One region of the Rhizobium sp. YTUHZ045 genome, then DNA from elsewhere that is predicted to be linked to it. Evidence: predicted binding sites of a transcription regulator. Region 1 holds the regulator's gene; each other region holds the start of a gene.

Region 1 (4,346 bases):
CAACTTCATCGGCCTGCCGCGCTCGGCTTCTCTGGTGGGCGGCCTGGTGCTGACGCTGATGACCCTGCCGACGATCATCATCGCTACCCGCGCGGCCCTGCGTGCCGTGCCGCCTTCGATCCGCGCTGCAGCTCTCGGCCTCGGCGCCTCGAAGATGCAGATGGTGTTCCACCACGTCCTGCCGCTTGCCATGCCCGGCATCCTCACCGGCACGATCATCGGCCTGGCGCACGCGCTCGGCGAAACCGCGCCGCTGCTCTTGATCGGCATGGTCGCCTTCGTCGCCAATGCGCCCGCGACACCGCTCGAGCCCTCGACGGCCTTGCCCGTGCAGGTCTATATGTGGGCGAACGAGGCCGAACGTGCCTTCGTGGAGCGTACTTCGGGTGCCATCATCGTCCTGCTCCTGTTCCTGGTCGTCATGAACATGGGCGCCATCCTCTTGCGTCGTCGCTTCGAGCGCCGCTGGTAAACGGAGTCAAACATCATGAACATGCTGACGGAAGCTGCAGTTGAAAAGGCGCTGGATCAGAAGATGAGCAACGTCCCGTATAAAATGATCGGACAGGATGTCTCCGTATACTACGGCGAGAAGCGCGCGCTTTTCGACGTGAACCTGAACATCCGCGAAAACACCGTAACCGCCCTGATCGGCCCCTCGGGCTGCGGCAAGTCGACCTTCCTGCGAAGCCTGAACCGCATGAACGACACGATCGAGGGGTGCCGCGTCACCGGCAAGATTACGCTCGACAGCGACGATATCTATGATCCGGATATCGACGTCGTCGAACTTCGCGCCCGCGTCGGCATGGTTTTCCAGAAGCCGAACCCGTTCCCGAAGTCGATCTATGAAAACGTCTCCTACGGCCCCCGCATCCACGGTCTCGCCAAGTCGAAGGCCGATCTCGACCAGATCGTCGAGAGCAGCCTGCAGCGCGCCGGGCTCTGGAACGAGGTCAAGGACCGCGTGCACGAATCCGGCACGGGCCTCTCCGGCGGTCAGCAGCAGCGCCTGTGCATTGCCCGCGCCGTTGCCGTCAGCCCGGAAGTCATCCTGATGGACGAGCCCTGCTCGGCCCTTGACCCGATCGCCACCGCCAAGGTCGAGGAGCTGATCCACGAACTGCGCGAAAACTATACGATCGTCATCGTCACCCACTCCATGCAGCAGGCCGCGCGCGTCTCGCAGCGCACCGCCATGTTCCACCTCGGCAATCTTGTCGAGGAGAACGACACCGACAAGATGTTCACCAATCCGGACGATCCCCGTACCCAGGACTACATCATGGGTCGCTTCGGCTGATCACGGCCATCCGAAGCCTTCCCCTTATTCGAGGACAAAGCCCCATGGCATCGACACATATTTATTCTGCCTATGATGATGATCTGAAGTTCCTGTCCAGGCGGATTTCCGAAATGGGCGGCCTGGCCGAACAGATGGTCGCCGAATCCGTCCGGGCGCTGGTCAACGGCGATACCGCGCTGGCGCAGAAGGTCATCTCAGACGACGTGATCCTCGATCACACCGAGCGCGAAATCGGCGACAAGGCGATCGTCACCATCGCCCGCCGGCAGCCGATGGCCGCGGACCTGCGCGAAATCATGGGTTCGATCCGCATCGCCGCCGATCTCGAACGCGTCGGCGACCTCGGCAAGAACACCGCCAAGCGCGTCATCGCCGTGCAGAGCACCGGCGTTCCCCGCAAGCTCGCCCGCGGTCTCGAGCATCTCTCCGAGCTGGCGCTTGTCCAGCTCAAGGAAGTGCTCGACGTCTATACGACACGCGCTGCCGACAAGGCGACCGCCATCCGCGAACGCGACAACGAGATCGACGCCATGTACACCTCGCTGTTCCGCGAGCTCTTGACCTACATGATGGAAGATCCGCGCAACATCACGAGCTGCACGCATCTGCTCTTCTGCGCCAAGAACATCGAGCGCATCGGCGACCATGCCACCAACATCGCCGAGACGATCTACTACATGGCGACAGGCGCCCAGCCGGAAGGCGATCGTCCGAAGGATGACAGCGCCAACACCGTTGGCGCCGCGACGGAATAATCCTTCCAAGATTGCGTGCGCGCCCGTTCGGGGCGCGCAAAGAGGTCGCAGCCAATTTCTGAATTTGCGCAGGACGCCTGCTTAGAACCCCGGTTTAAGGCTTGTGCGCGAGGAGACGGACACGCATGATCCCGAGAGTCGCAGTTGTTGAAGACGAGGAAGCCCTCAGCGTGCTCCTTCGCTATAATCTCGAAGCCGAAGGCTTCGAGGTCGATACCATCCTGCGCGGCGACGAGGCCGAAATCAGGCTTCAGGAGCGCACGCCCGACCTGCTCATCCTCGACTGGATGCTGCCCGGCGTCTCCGGCATCGAACTCTGCCGGCGCCTGCGCATGCGGCCGGAAACCGAGCGACTGCCGATCATCATGCTGACGGCGCGCGGCGAGGAGAGCGAGCGTGTGCGCGGACTGTCCACCGGCGCCGACGATTATGTCGTCAAGCCCTTCTCGACCCCCGAGCTCGTCGCTCGCGTCAAGGCGATGCTGCGCCGTGCCCGTCCCGAGGTGCTGTCCTCGGTGCTGAAATGCGGCGATATCGAGCTCGACCGCGAAACCCATCGCGTCCACCGCAAGAGCCGCGAAGTCCGCCTCGGCCCGACCGAGTTTCGCCTGCTGGAATTCCTGATGTCGTCGCCGGGCCGGGTCTTTTCCCGCTCGCAGCTGCTCGACGGCGTCTGGGGCCACGACATCTATGTCGACGAGCGCACCGTCGACGTCCATGTCGGCCGCCTGCGCAAGGCGCTGAACTTCTCCAACATGCAGGACGTCATCCGCACCGTCCGTGGCGCGGGTTATTCGATGGAAGCCTGAGGGTTTCTACTGCTGCTAAAGTCAAAGATTTGCCCCTCACCCTAGCCCTCTCCCCGTTCTGACGGGGAGAGGGGACGTGCCCTGCGAAAGGTCGGCGGGGAACGGAGAGGTTGCGGCATGTCCCTTCGCCCCGCGTGCGGGGAGAAGGTGGCGGCAGCCGGATGAGGGGCAACCCCAGCGCTTCCACTCCAATCATAAAAAACGGGCCGCTCGGCCCGTTTTTTATGTCCGGCGATGTCGCCTTCTCAGCTGACCCGTGCCGCGGCCCGGCGCCTTTCGTTGATCGGCTGATAGGCAAGCTTCTGATGATAGCTGCAATAGGGAGAATTGTCGGGGGACTCGCAGCCGCAGAAATGGAAATCTTCCTTGAGCGGGTCGCCGACCGGCCATTTGCAGGTGCGTTCGGTGAGCTCCGTCAGGCCGAGGCGGCGAGAAATCGGCACGACCACATTGCCGGCCGGCACATATTCCATTTCGTCGACGGCATCGACCTCGATCTCTTCCTTCAGCATCGTTGCGCCCTGTTGACGGGTCACGGTGCGGGTGGTGATCCGGGAGGCGTAATTCGGCGCGCGCGGCGCGGACGTCTGGCGCTTCGGCGTGCGCGCCGCGGTGGCCGTGCCGCCGGCTTTGGCGCGGCCGGGAAGGCTGAGCCTGTGCACCTTGCCGATAACGGCGTTTCGGCTGACGCCGCCAAGCTGCGCAGCAATCTGGCTGGCGCTCAGTCCTTCGGCCCAAAGCTTCTTGAGTTTCTCGACCCGCTCGTCTGTCCAGTTCATGCCCTGTCTCCACCTTTTGCGTTGGTGATGGCAGAATCCCTCACCGTTGTCCCGGAAGCCTCCGAAACAAGAAACGCTTGATCAATTTTGGTGACTAGTTCCGCCGCATGCAGTCTAGTAATTGAACTTTAACCTAGTGTGAGGCTGACTCCGTGACAAGAGTCGCGGGAATCCGGATGAATCGAATTTCAAGTTTTCCCCAACTTGCTGCCTCTGCGTGGCATTTCTGCAATAATGCCTGTTGAAGGCCGAAAGTGCCGCTGCACAAGCTTGCTGCATAGGCTAAGGCGGCAGTTTTGTTGACATTGCAGCGCGAAAAGGAAATAGTACCGCTCGCCGCCGAAAGGCGGCATTTTTGATTTTTTGGACCTGGTTCTGTTAGCCGGAGTCCGTGCAAGAGAACATTGAACGGGAGACCCGCGCCATGGCTGAAGCCGCGCCGCTTTATGACACCTATTCTCGCGCCCCGCTGCGGTTCGAGCGAGGCGAGGGCGTATGGCTGATCACCGAGAGCGGCGAGCGTTATCTCGATTTCGGCGCCGGTGTCGCCGTCACCTCCGTCGGCCATGGCAACCCGCATGTGGTCGCGGCGTTGAAGGAGCAGGCCGACAAGGTCTGGCACCTCTCCAACATCTATGAAATCCCCGGCCAGGAGCGCCTCGCCAAGCGCCTGACGGACGCTACCTTCGCCGATAAG
Region 2 (4,346 bases), 1.7 Mb from region 1:
CCACGAAGTATAGTGCTTCGGCTGCCGCCTTCTGCATTTCATTAAGATAGTCGATAGCACGAGGCTCGTTCATTTGCCCTCCGGCAACATCGATGTCAGGCGCAGCAGCGCGATCCGTTCGACCTGTGTCGTGGCGGTCGCGAATTCTTCATCCAGGTCATTGCCGATCCGCCTTTCGAAGGCCGAAAGGATATCGTCCTTGTCGAGCCCTCTGACGGCGATGATGAAGGGAAAGCCGAATTTTTCGACATAGGCTGCATTAAGTTCGGTGAAGCGGGCATGTTCGGCCGGGCTCAACCGATCGAGACCGGCGCCGGCCTGCTCCTTGCGGCTGTCCTCCGTGAGTTCGCCCGCTATCGCCAGACGCCCGGCAAGATCGGGATGGGCACGCAGCACGCCGAGACGCTCCTCCCGGCTTGCTGCACGGAAGACGGCGGCAAGAGCCGCATGCACGCCTGATGCCGTCAAAGGCTCCCTCAGACCCCCGGCGTCATAGGCGCGTTCGGCGATGAAAGGCGAATGCTCGAAGACGCCGCCGAAGCGGGAAACGAAATCCTCGCGCGACAACATCAGAGCGCATCCGGCTGATGATTCTTGTGCCAGTGCTCGGCGATCTCGATGCGGCGCGGAATCCAGACCTTGTCATGCTTCAACACATATTCGATGAAGCGCTTCAGAGAGGCTGCTCGGCCCGGACGCCCGACGAGGCGGCAATGCAGGCCGACCGACATCATCTTCGGGCTGCCGTCCTTGCCTTCCTCGTAAAGCGTGTCGAAAGCGTCCTTGAGATAGGTGAAGAACTGGTCGCCGGCATTGAAACCCTGCGGTGTGGCAAAACGCATGTCATTGGTTTCGAGCGTATAGGGGATGATCAGGAAGGGTTTCCCGTCGACGCCCTTCACCCAGTAAGGCAGGTCGTCGGCATAGGAATCGGAGGAATAGAGGAAACCGCCCTCTTCCTGCACCAGTCGCAGCGTGTTGTCGGAAGGCTTTCCCTGATACATCCCGAAAGGCCGCTCGCCGGTGAGTTCGGTGTGCAGGCGCACGGCTTCGAGGATATGCTTGCGCTCGAGATCCTCGGGGAAATCCTTGTATTCCAGCCAGCGATAACCGTGGCTGGCGATCTCCCAACCGGCCTCCTTCATGGCCGCGACGGCTTCGGGGTTGCGCGCCATCGCCAGCGTCACGCCATAGACGGTCGCCTGCACCTTGAGACCCGTGAACATCCGCCAGAGCCGCCAGAACCCGGCGCGCGAACCATACTCGTAGATCGATTCCATGTTGAGATTGCGCTGTCCCGGCCAGGCCGCCGCACCGACAATCTCCGACAGCAGGTGTTCGGAAGCCGGATCGCCTTCGAGGATGCAGCTTTCGCCGCCCTCCTCGTAATTGATGACGAACTGCACGGCGACGCGGGCGTCGCCTGGCCACTTCGGATCGGGCGTCTGACGCCCGTAGCCGACGAGATTGCGCGGGTAGGTCTCGGATACCATCAAATCACCTTCTGAAAAGACGAAGGAACGGTATCATCCGCAGCCGGAATGTCGAGACGGAAACTGCATAGGAGAATTTCTCTTTTCAACACAACGACTTAGATCGACATCTGCTCAGGCGATCCTGCGCGCGCTGACCTTGCCCATCGGGTGGAGCGAGTGAACGCGGAAGGGACCGCCAGTGCCCTCCTCGATCATCAAAGCCACATTCGAAACGATCACCGGCTCCCTCAAGACGGGCTCGAAGATCGTTCCCAGCACTGGCTCGATGCGGGGCATGTCGATCGTGTTGATGGGGCCTGTCACCGGCATATGGAAGCGGAACTCCTCCATCACATAGGGATTGCCCCAACGATGCAGATTGGCGAATTGCGCCGCCGACAACCCGTCGGGATCGCTGCGTTCGATATCGGCTTCACTCAGCGGCGCCCGGAAACGATCGAACTCCTGAACGATCGCCGAAGCCAGATACTGGATCCGCTCACAGGGGGCGCTCGGCACCAGGCTGTAGAAATTGCCGAGCCGGGCGATTTCGAGACCTGGGATCTGGAAGGGAGCATATGTTCCGGCAAAACGCATGAGGTCGCGCAGGAGTTGCGATTCGGACGTCTCGGCGGAGAGGTGAAAAGGCGCTTTCAGAACGCCGTGAAAACCATAGCGCCGCGGCACCGCAGTATAAAAGGCGATCTCATGAATGCCGAGGCCGCGGACGGCCGGAGGCTCCACCATATCGCCTGAAAACACGTTTCGGCCAAGCCAATTAGCGGCCACGAGCGACAAGGGGTCGCTCGCCGGAGGCGTAAAGCAAATGGCATAGCGCATGCAATTTCCTCCATGAAGGAAGTGAGCGCCGGGAAAATCCGGCGCTGCCGATGCGCAAGCAGATAGGTGATTTGCATGACAGAATAACGAAACGCAGCTGTATCTAATTCACGTTTAACGTGAAGCGACAGCGATATGGCTTGATATCGCGAAGCTTTCCGGCAGCGAAAATTCGCAATCTGTGTCGCCTGCCATACAAACCGCAGCCTCCGCCAGCCGATGGGCCAGCCCGAAGCTGACCTTGAAACCGCCGGTCAGTGCGATCAGTCGGGGATGGATTGGATGGCGGCCGATCATTGGATCGCGGTCGATGGCTTTCGGGCGAAGCCCCGCCCAACGTTCGATGACAGGGGCGCTGCGGAGCGCCGGCACGATCGCCCGCGCCGCCTCGATCAACGCGTCGAGCTGTGCATCGGTCGAGAGGGGGGCGTCGAAACGGTTCTCGCTCGTGCTGCCGACCGCCGCATGCCCCCCCTGATGCGCGACGACATAGAGCCCATCGAGGAAGATCGTCGGCAACGCCGGGTCGACATCTGCTTTCAACAGCGCCGCCTGCCCTTTCACCGGCTGGCCGAGCGGCTGCTTCAAGCCCGGCGTCAGCCGCTGCAGCACGGGAAAGGACTGATGGCCGGCGGCCAGGATGCAGCGGCCGAACGTGATGATTTCGCCGCCGATCTCGGCCGTCCCGCGATCGGGATTGAGATCGGCGACAACAGCATTTTCCATGATGCGCACATGTTTTGCCCGCCGCAGCAATGCGATGAGCGCTGAGATCAAGGAGCGGGGCGCAACACGGGCGGCGAGCGTATCGTGCACGAAGCCACTTTCGCCGGCAGATGCGTCAGGCCAACCATCGACCGGCGGCCTGTCGATGACATGCCAGTGGAAGCGGCGTTCGCCGGTCCGCCAATGGCGCTCGGAATCTTCGGAATGGCCGCGGGCGATGCGCTTGAGATGCGGTTTCGGCAACGGGATCAGCCGCCCCGACCTGGTGTAGCCGGCCGACAGCCCGGTTTCTGCTTCAAGCGCCGCAATTTCGGTTTCGAGTGAGACCAGCGCATCGAACTGGAATTGCTTTTTCTCCGACCACCGGTCCGGCATATGCGGCATCAGCGCGCCGAGCAGTCCGCCGCTCGCGCCTCCGCCCAGTCTGCCGGCGTCGGCGAGGACGGTGCTCATACCGCGGCGTTCGGCATGAATGGCCGCCCAGAGACCCATGATGCCGCCGCCGACGATCAGCAAGTCGCAAGAAGATTGACCGGACGTCGGCTGAGGACTATCGGCTTTTTCCATGAGAGACGTGAACCCCGATCAGATTGGCGCGGGCGCGCCGCAGCCGCTCGAATGGCGCGACGGCGATATGCCCTATTCAACCGTCTTTGGCGATCATTTTTATTGCCAGACCGATGGCCGGCTGGAATGCGGCCATGTCTTTCTCGCCGGCAACGGCCTGCCGGAGCGTTGGCACGGCCAGCGGGATTTTGTCATCGGCGAACTTGGCTTCGGCACCGGCCTGAACTTCGCCGAGACCTGGCGGCAGTGGAAGCTCCATCGCGCAGACGGCCGGCACCTGCATTTCACTTCCTTCGAACTCCATCCGATGCGCGGTGAAGAGATCGGCCGGGCGCTCTCGCATTGGCCGGAGATTGATGCGGAACGCGAGGCGCTGACCGCAGCCTGGCCTCAAACACCTGCTGGTACCGTCTCGCTCGATCTCGATGGCCAGACGCGGCTCAGCGTTGTCTGCGGCGCGGCACTTGACGGCGTCGCCGCGGCAAAACCCGGCTTCGACGCCTGGTATCTCGACGGTTTCGCGCCCTCGCGCAACGGCGACATGTGGTCGGAAAAGCTGATGCGTGAGGTCGCCGAAAAGACTGTGGCCGGCGGCACCTTCGCAACTTACGCCGCAGCCGGCTTCGTGCGCCGCAACCTCATCGCCGCCGGCTTTGCCGTCGAACGCCGCCAGGGCTTCGCCGGCAAGCGCGAAATGCTCTGCGGCATTAAGGCAACCGCTCGGTAAGCCCTACGACT
Region 3 (4,346 bases), 2.0 Mb from region 1:
GTCAGCCCGATGCCGTTCATCGGCTGGCAGCAGGCATTCGACCCGCTTCTAACGCCCGGCGCCCGTAACTATTGGAAGAGCCAGGATTTCGCCTCCCTTTCCGATGCGGCGATCGAGGTTCTCATCAATGCCGTGCGGAAGCTGCCAGGGCCGGAATGCGAAATATTCGTCGGCCATGTCGGCGGCGCCGCCGGCCGCGTGCCGACCGAAGCCACGGCATTTCCACAGCGCAGTTCGCATTTCGTCATGAATGTCCATGCACGCTGGCGGGAAACCGAGATGGACGGAAACTGCATCGGCTGGGCGCGCGAACTTTTCGAGGCAACCAAGCCGCATGCTGTGGGCACTGCCTACATCAACTTCATGCCTGAGGACGAGACCGACCGGGTCGAAATGGCCTACGGGGCTAATTATGCGCGCCTTTCGGAAATCAAGCTGCGCTACGATCCGAACAATTTGTTCCGGATGAATCAGAATGTGAAGCCGATGGCGGCGGTGCGAGCTGCTTGAATAGATGCAGCGTAGAAGACCCCGCCCCAAACCGCTCCCCACAAGGGTCCCTTGTGGGGAGCGGTTTACCCACCACGCTTCGGCGTCATCGTCACGTCAGCGCCATAGGCATCGCGCAGCTTGTTCTCCTGTCCCGGCTGCCGGTCGGCGGCCTGGTGCAGCGGTATCGTGTCGTAGCCCTGCAAACGCGTTCCCTCGATCAGCGTAACGTCGGAATTCCCAGGATTGTCGGAGCGCTCGAACCAGTCAACGGAGTGGTGCAGGAAATTCATTTCGACCGCCCGGTTGGTGACCCCGTGGCCGACGATCGCGACGTTGTGGTCGCCGTTTTCGGCCTCGCGCATGACGGTCTGAAGGAAGAGACGCACCCGCTGCGCCACGTCCGCCCGGCTTTCGCCGTCCGGCGGCCGCGCATAGAACTTGCCGCTATTGTTGCGCAGCCTCGCCCATTTTTCGAACTCCTCGGGGAATTTCTGCTTCTGCTCGGCACGGTCGTAGATTTCGGTGAAGAGGCCGAAATCCTGCTCGCGCAGAAGATAATCTTCCCTGACATCGCCGACGAAGTTTTCCGGCAGCGCTTCGAGCAGCGCATCCTTGCTCTGGCGCGTGCGCAGAAACGGCGAATACCAGATATGCAGCTTCTGGAATCCCTGGCTCGGCAGCCCTTTGAGGTACGAAGCGATGACAGCGCCTGCCTCAGCCGCCTGGCGATAGCCCCATTCAGTCAGCGGCACATTATGATCGCCGAATTGGCGGTAGGCCTGTTCGTTGATGTTGCCGAGGGATTCGCCGTGGCGAACGAGAAAGAGACGCATCGGCCATCCCGCTTTGTCGGACATGGAATCGTTGTCATCATGAACGCGCTCGATCGGCAGGGCAATATTGCCGGCCGAAAAGGGGCGTAGCGTCTGGTCGCCGCTTGCCCCCAATCCGCTTGGCCCGTCGATCTTGTTCACTCGGTTCCAAATCGAGGAGCGAGAGAGCGTCTTCCGGGCTATCAGCGGCCCTGGAAGATCTTGATGAGCTTTGGCGTAAACCGGTGAGCCTTGATGTCGAGCAGATCCTGATACGTAGCGCGACCGGAGATCGCGGCCGTCAGATATCGCTGGCAGGCGATCCTCGGAGCGTCATTGTCGGAGACGTTTGTCACGATCCCCGCGGCGCGCCGCGCATTTGCATCGAAATCCTTTGTGCACACTTTGACGAACTCGTTTCTCGCTCTCGCGCTGCCTTGCAGCAGCGTTACTGTCGCATCATAGTCCTGCTGCGTCGGTGCACAGCCGGCAAGCAGTGCAATAGAAATCATTATTGTCGCGGTTCGGGCGCGCATCATCAATATCCCCAGGTTACGCCTTGATCGGCAGCTGCTGTTAATTTGATTCTCGGCATGCGGGAAAGATCCAGGACCTCGCGGCGAGAAATTATGATAATCGGATTTGCGATGTCGCTATTGCGGGCTTCGATGGGATCTGCGTTTACCACCAGACGGAACGGCGGGTTTGCAGGGCTTTTCCCCAGCTTGTCATCTTCCTGAAACACGAGTCTGGTTTTGGAAGGCTAGATGAAAGATGGGGCACGAGCACTGTTCGTGACAGACATGATGGAACCCAGACATTTCCGCACGCTCTTCATTTCCGATGTGCATCTCGGCTCGAAGGCCGCGAAGGCTGATTTCCTGCTGGATTTCCTGCGCTACCACGAAGCCGATACGATCGTGCTCGTCGGCGACATCGTCGACGGCTGGCGCCTGAAGCGCAGCTGGTACTGGCCACAGGTCTGCAACGACGTCGTCCAGAAACTGCTGCGCAAGGCGCGCAAGGGCACGCGCGTCGTCTACATCCCCGGCAATCACGACGAATTCCTTCGCGACTTCCCGGGCATGCATTTCGGCGGCATCGAGGTCGTCGAGCGCATGATGCATGACGGCGCGGACGGCAAGAAATACCTGATCCTGCACGGCGACGAGTTCGACGTCGTTGTCCGCAACGCCCGCCTGCTCGCCTATCTCGGTGACTGGGCCTATGATACGGCAATCCGCATCAACATCCTGCTCGCCGCCGTCCGCCGTCGCCTTGGCATGCCCTATTGGTCGTTTTCCGCCTGGGCGAAGCTGCAGGTCAAGCATGCGGTCAATTTCATCGGCGAGTTCGAACGCGTCGTGGCTGAAGAGGCGCGCAAGAGCGGAGCCGACGGGGTGATCTGCGGCCACATCCACCACGCCGTCATCCAGGAGATGGACGGCATCCGCTACATCAACACCGGCGACTGGGTGGAAAGCTGCACAGCGGTTGCAGAGCATGAGGACGGCACGTTCGAACTGATCACCTGGCGAGCGCTTGCTAGCGCAGTGCCGGCGCTTACCGCAGTCGAGCGTCTCGAAGAGGCGGAACTCGCCGCGCAGGCAGCGTGATTTTACAGCCGTCGCAGTCGCGGCGGCTCGCCAGCAATTTAGCCGTTACCGCGAGGTAACAGGCCCAATTTATTTTCTAATACGTTTCCGGACGGCTATTTCTCGCAATGGTCGCCCCCCGGGGTGGTGTGTTAGGAAAACATCTAGTTTCCTTCAGGTCCACCGATGATTCCCGCTCAACATTCTCCGGGTGAGGGAGCGCCGCCGCGCTTCCGGCTGCTCAGCGCGCTGTCCTATTGCGCGCCGCTGCTCGTCAATGGCGTCGTGCTGCCATTTTTCCCGGTCTGGCTGCAAACCCATAGTTTCAGTGACCGTGAAATCGGCATTATTCTCGCCATACCGATGGTGGTTCGAGTCCTGGTAGCACCTGTCGTCGCCATGATCGCCGACCGCATGAAGGAGCGCGCCACCGTGCTGCTCTGGTCGGGTGGCCTGTCGCTGCTGACGGCGATCGCGCTTTACTGGACGACCAGCTTTTGGCCGGTGACAATCGTCTTCGCGCTGCAGGGCGCCACCTTTGCGCCCTATGTGCCCGTGGTCGAATCGATCGTCATTTCAGGCGTGCGCCGCTGGGGGCTCGATTATGGGTCGATGCGCGTATGGGGCTCGATCGCCTTCATCGTCTCGACGCTCCTCGGCGGTCAGCTGATCGGGCAGGGGGGCGGCGGCATGGTGCTCGTCGTCATGGTGTTCGGCTTCACGATGACGGTGGCGATGGCGATCTTCTGTCCGCGGATCGGGCCCACACGGCGGCGCGGCCAGCCAATCGACCTGCCGGCCGCCACCGGCAGCGGGTTGCGCGAACCACATTTGCTGCTGCTCCTGATCGGAGTTGCCATCCAGCAGTCGAGCCACGCGGTGCTCAATGCTTTTTCCTCGATTTACTGGCATCAGCTCGGCTTTTCCGGCACCGAGGTCGGCTTGCTCTGGAGCGCCGGCGTTGCTTCGGAGGTGACGGTGTTCTTTCTATCGAAGCGTCTCAATCGGCGCTTCAATGCCTGGACATTGATCCGCTTCGGCTGCGCCATCAGCGTCTGCCGCTGGATCCTGTTTCCCATGAATGCCGGCTTTGCCGGCTTCTTCCTGCTGCAATGTTTCCACGGCTTCACCTATGCCTTCGTGCATACCGGCGTGCAGCGGAGAATCGTGGCGACGGTGCAGGAAACGCAGGAGGCCTCGGCGCAGGGCGCCTATTTCTTCTATGTCGGCATGGCGATGGGGTTGATGACCATCGCTTCGGGCTACCTCTACGCCTGGCTCGGCCTTGTCAGCTATTACGTCATGGCGCTCGTCGCGCTTTCCGGCCTCGGGCTGGTCATCTCAGCCTACTATCTTCAGCCCCAGAGGGTGCTTTCCGGCGGAAAGACCAGGGAAGCGGCGTAGCGCAGGCCCGGTTGGCGGTCGCGGGCAAGCAGCAGCGGGCCAT
Region 4 (4,346 bases), on a different replicon from region 1:
GCAGCAGCGCTTGCCGAGCTCGGCGAGGTTCTGTCCCCTCGTCGTCTGCCAGAAAAAGGGCTCGAAGCTTTCGAAGCCCAGGTCGGCAATCTGGCCGATGCGCGCGGCGGCATCACCCTTGTTGCCGCTGACCATGGTGCCGATGCGAATGGATTTTGCAGGGTTGCTCACGTCACTTCATCCTATGCTGAAATTTCGATGCGCCGGCCTGTCTTGGCGCTTTCGATCGCGCCGAAGACCATCGCAAGGCTTCTGATATTGTCGGAATTGACGGTCTCGGGCTGATCGCCCGTGCGGATCGCCGCGATGAAATCGGCAATGACGCTGGCGTGCCCGTGGATTTCCTCATCATGTTCTGGACCGGGAACGTTTACGGAAACAAAGCCGCGCAACAGACCCGGTTCCTCGCCGGCGACGGCGGCCTCGAAATTCTCGTCGCCGTCCCAGGTCAGCATTCCCTTCGAGCCGACGAGGCGCCACTGGCTTTCCCAGCTGGTGCGCTCGCCTTCGGCGCACCAGGAGCCGCGATAGGTGAAAACGATATCGTCGGAAAATTCGAAGACGGCGTTTGCCGAGGCGCCGTGCCGGTACCAGGAACCCTTCGGGTTCCGCTCGACGCAATAGACGGCGAGCGGCTTCCTGTCGGCGACATAGCGGGCCGCGTCGAAGGTATGGATCGCCATGTCGAGCAGCAGCACATTGTCCATCTCCTCGCGGAAGCCGCCGAAATGCGGCGCGAGGAAGAAGTCGCAGTGAATGGCGGTGAGCTCGCCGATCGCACCGCTGTCGACGAAACGGCGCAGGCGCCTGACCCCCGATATGAAGCGTCGGTTCTGGATGACGGCATGGATACGGCCGGTCTCTGCGGCGAGATCGATCAGCGCAGCGCCTTCGTCGAGCGAGGCCGCCATCGGCTTTTCGCTGAGCACGTGGCAGCCGGCCTTGAGCGCGGTCGAAACGACATCGTACCGGGCGGACGGAATGACGATGTCGAAGACGAGATCGGCTTTCGTGGCAGCGATGACCTCGGACAGGTCAGAGCCGATGACGGCGCCTTCCAGGCCAAACTCGGCAGCGAGCTTTTCCGCCGTCACGCGGTTCAGGTCGACAAGGCCGACGATGGCGATGGACTCGGCGAGGTGAGGGTTGGAAGCGATGGCGCGCAACCAACCTTTGGACATAGCTCCGCACCCGCACAGAATGGCACTGAATTTCACGATTTCCTCCGAGGGAATGGCGCCAACTCTCCTGGTGACACGCATCCCGTAAACGTTTACGACTTTAGGCGAAAACATTTTACGCTGTCAATAGAGGCGAAATGCGAAAGTGCGGACCGGAGGAAAATCGCCAGCCATGAAGGGGATTCGCCAGCTTGCCGAACACCTGAATATCTCGATCGGCACGGTCTCGCGGGCGCTGAACGGCAAGCCCGATGTGAACGAGGAAACCCGCCGGCGCGTGCTGGCGGCGGCCGAAGAGCTCGGCTATGTCGCCAATCAGTCGGGACGGAGCCTTCGACAGGGAGAGACGAAGGTCATCGGCTTGATGATTGAAGCCAGCCAGGAAGTGGTCGAAAATGCCGACAACTTTTTCCTTGGGGTCACCAGCGGGCTGCAGCATTGCTTTGCCCGCCATAAGCTCGACCTCCTGATACTCCCCTGCCCGGCCGATGAGGACCCCCGCGAATATCTCAAGCGCATGGTGGCGCGACGTGTCGTCGATGCGATGATCATCTCCAACACGCAGCGTATCGATCGGCGTATCGATCTTCTTTCGCGCGCAAAGATTCCCTTCGTTGCTGTCGGCCGCAGCCTTTCGCCCGGCAACTTTCCCTGGGTCGATCTCGATTTTGAGGGCGTCGCCGAACGTGCTGTCGAACGGCTGGTTGCGCACGGCCATCGCCGGATCGCGATCACGGCGCCGTCGACCGAGGCCAATCTCGGCTACCTCTTTGTCGACAGCTATCGCCGTGCGCTCGAACGGCACGGCATCCGTTTCGATCCCTTGCTGGTCATTCGCGTCAAGTCGAGCGAACAAGGCGGCTACTACGCAGCGCATGAACTGCTGCAGCTTGAAGACCGGCCGACCGCAGTCATCTTGATCTACGAGATCATGGCGATCGGCCTCTACCGACGGCTGATGGAGTCGGGGGTCCTCCCCGGTCGCGACCTCGCGGTCATAGGTTTCCGCGATGCCCCGCGCGCACGCTTCCTGCAGCCCTCGCTCAGCTGCTTCCGCATGTCGCTCCATGATCTTGGCATCGCGATCGGCCAGACGCTTCTCGCCAGCATGCCGGCCTATCGCGCCCTCTATCCGGATGGCGGCCGCAACATCATCTGGCCGCTGGAACTGGCACCCGGAGAAAGCGACGCCTTTGAGGTCGAGGCCCAGGCCTGAGCGCTGCTGCGGCGACAGTCGCCGTGCGCCACGATCGGCCGGCGCCGCGCTCGCGGCAGCCGTTCCCCTCTCGTCATCGAACCGTAGTGAAGGGGCAGGCCGGCATCTCGTCATGAAGGTCATATTCGGCCCTTGATAATCGCGGCTTGGCAAGGCAGGAGAGTGACATCGCGGAGATTAGATGCAGATGACGAGATTGGCGGATTTGCAGGGCCTGGAGATTTCGCATGAGGGGCATCGCACCCGTCTGAAATGGCACCGGCTGCGCAAGCGGTTTGCCGATCCCCTGTTCTCCGCCGAGGTGATGGCGGAGGGTTTTGCGGCAGGCGCCTCGATGGAACTCGATCTGCGCGTGCGTGCCGACGGCGGCTTCGCCGTGCTGCACGACAGGGAGCTCGAAGGTGAAACGACGGGCCGTGGACCAATCGCTGCCAAGAACGTTGCGGACCTCCGCGATGTCAGGATGAAGGACGGCGCCCGGCCGCTGATCCTTAGCGAGGATCTTGCCGACATGATGCAGTCAACGCATCCGGCCGCATTGCTGCAATTCGACATGAAGGACGATTACGAAGCTATCGGCACCCGCGGCATCGAGCATCTTGCCAGGCAATTCCGCAATATCGCCGCCTCGGTGATCGTCAGCGGCGGCAGTCTCGACCTCATTGTGGCGGTCAAGGAAAAGCTTCCACATCTGCTGCGCGGCATCGATCCGACCGAGAAACTTCACGATATCCGTCAGGACAGCGGCTGGAGGGCGGCCGAAATGGAACTGCGCGCCGATCTTCGCGGTCCGACCGAACCTGACACCATCTATCTCCACTGGCAGCTGATCCTTGATGCCGCCGAGGAGGGCTTCGACCTGATCGGACTCTGCCGGGACGAAGGCAAACGCGTCGATGCATGGACCTTCACCTTGAAGGATCCGGAGGCTGGATTCAGCGATACGGAATGGCGGAACTTTTCGGCGCTGATGACCCTGAAGCCGGACCAGATCACCACCGACGAAGCGCCGGCGACCGAACGCGCATGGCGCCGTCGCATCCCCGGCTAACTGGCGAGCGTCAGTCCCGCGCTCTCAAGGATGAAGGCAAATTCACCTGCGAGCCCCGGCGCATGAGCGACGACGGGGCCGCCATCGGCAAGTAGACGGCCGACCGGCGGCATCACAACCGTGGCGCCGGCCTCTTCGGCGATCAGCGCACCGGCGAGCATATCCCAGGCGTTGAGGTGACGTTCGTAACAGAGGTCAGCGGCGCCCTCGGCGACGCGCACTAGGTCAATGGCGGCTGCGCCCATGCGCCGATAATCCATGCCGCGCTCATGTAGTCGCCTGGAGAGCGCGAGATACTCGTCGAAGCTCGTTTTGCGCGAATGCCCGAGAATAATGAGCGCACTGGCGGGATCGGCAGTCGTCGCCGCATGGATCGGCAGCCCATCCTTGAAGGCGCCGCCGCCGCGAACAGCGTGAAAGACTTTATCCTCAGCAGCGTCGTAAACGACGCCGATCTCGACCTTGTCGCCGACGACAAAGGCGATCGAAACGCCCCAATAACGGAACCCCCTGATATAGTTGGTCGTGCCGTCGATCGGATCGACGACCCAGGTGCCGGCTCCTTCCGATTGCCCGCCGCTCTCTTCTCCCATGAAGGTATCGTCCGGGAAGCGCGAGATGAGCCCCTGGCGGATCGCCTGCTCCGCTCTCCCGTCGGCGATGGTGACGAAGTCCTGCAATCCCTTGCTTTGAACGGCGAGAGTGCCGGGATCCGACTCGCGCCGAAACCTGGCTGTCTCCCGTCCAACCTCGAGCGCAACAGCAATGGCGGCCTCAGCCCGTGCACGGATGGCAGCGGCGTCGAATGCGGCATTCATCAGGCGGTCCTTCTTCTTATCAATGTCACCGGCGTGGACTCGACACGCGCCGTCAGCTCCGGTTCGGCCATCCGGCTGAT

Evidence for each region. Region 1 encodes PhoB, which activates phosphate uptake and scavenging genes when phosphate is short. Its sites were predicted from a motif close to TGTCATNNANCTGTCAT; they were not measured.
Region 2: NMA58_RS14845 (DUF1045 domain-containing protein) is a predicted target of PhoB. The motif match lies at 2,391-2,407, and genes of this name have one in related genera.
Region 3: NMA58_RS10755 (UDP-2,3-diacylglucosamine diphosphatase) is a predicted target of PhoB. The motif match lies at 2,031-2,047, and genes of this name have one in related genera.
Region 4: NMA58_RS22465 (glycerophosphodiester phosphodiesterase) is a predicted target of PhoB. The motif match lies at 2,469-2,485, and genes of this name have one in related genera.

What each region holds. Positions count from the first base shown of each region.
Region 1 is NZ_CP101432.1:163,184-167,529, forward strand. Features, by position in the region: gene pstA (phosphate ABC transporter permease PstA) at 1-472, shown strand, start outside; gene pstB (phosphate ABC transporter ATP-binding protein PstB) at 488-1,303, shown strand; gene phoU (phosphate signaling complex protein PhoU) at 1,348-2,061, shown strand; gene phoB (phosphate regulon transcriptional regulator PhoB) at 2,187-2,870, shown strand; gene NMA58_RS00840 (GcrA family cell cycle regulator) at 3,116-3,649, opposite strand; gene NMA58_RS00845 (aspartate aminotransferase family protein) at 4,074-4,346, shown strand, end outside.
Region 2 is NZ_CP101432.1:2,948,771-2,953,116, forward strand. Features, by position in the region: gene NMA58_RS14830 (HepT-like ribonuclease domain-containing protein) at 1-73, opposite strand, end outside; gene uraD (2-oxo-4-hydroxy-4-carboxy-5-ureidoimidazoline decarboxylase) at 70-570, opposite strand; gene puuE (allantoinase PuuE) at 570-1,493, opposite strand; gene NMA58_RS14845 (DUF1045 domain-containing protein) at 1,608-2,315, opposite strand; gene NMA58_RS14850 (NAD(P)/FAD-dependent oxidoreductase) at 2,430-3,608, opposite strand; gene mnmD (tRNA (5-methylaminomethyl-2-thiouridine)(34)-methyltransferase MnmD) at 3,607-4,335, shown strand.
Region 3 is NZ_CP101432.1:2,119,799-2,124,144, reverse strand. Features, by position in the region: gene NMA58_RS10770 (FAD-binding oxidoreductase) at 1-510, shown strand, start outside; gene NMA58_RS10765 (histidine phosphatase family protein) at 576-1,325, opposite strand; gene NMA58_RS10760 (hypothetical protein) at 1,508-1,840, opposite strand; gene NMA58_RS10755 (UDP-2,3-diacylglucosamine diphosphatase) at 2,108-2,920, shown strand; gene NMA58_RS10750 (MFS transporter) at 3,086-4,303, shown strand; gene dgcA (N-acetyl-D-Glu racemase DgcA) at 4,255-4,346, opposite strand, start outside.
Region 4 is NZ_CP101433.1:85,721-90,066, reverse strand. Features, by position in the region: gene NMA58_RS22480 (sugar phosphate isomerase/epimerase family protein) at 1-171, opposite strand, end outside; gene NMA58_RS22475 (Gfo/Idh/MocA family protein) at 183-1,217, opposite strand; gene NMA58_RS22470 (substrate-binding domain-containing protein) at 1,354-2,397, shown strand; gene NMA58_RS22465 (glycerophosphodiester phosphodiesterase) at 2,579-3,448, shown strand; gene NMA58_RS22460 (inositol monophosphatase family protein) at 3,445-4,266, opposite strand; gene NMA58_RS22455 (LacI family DNA-binding transcriptional regulator) at 4,266-4,346, opposite strand, start outside.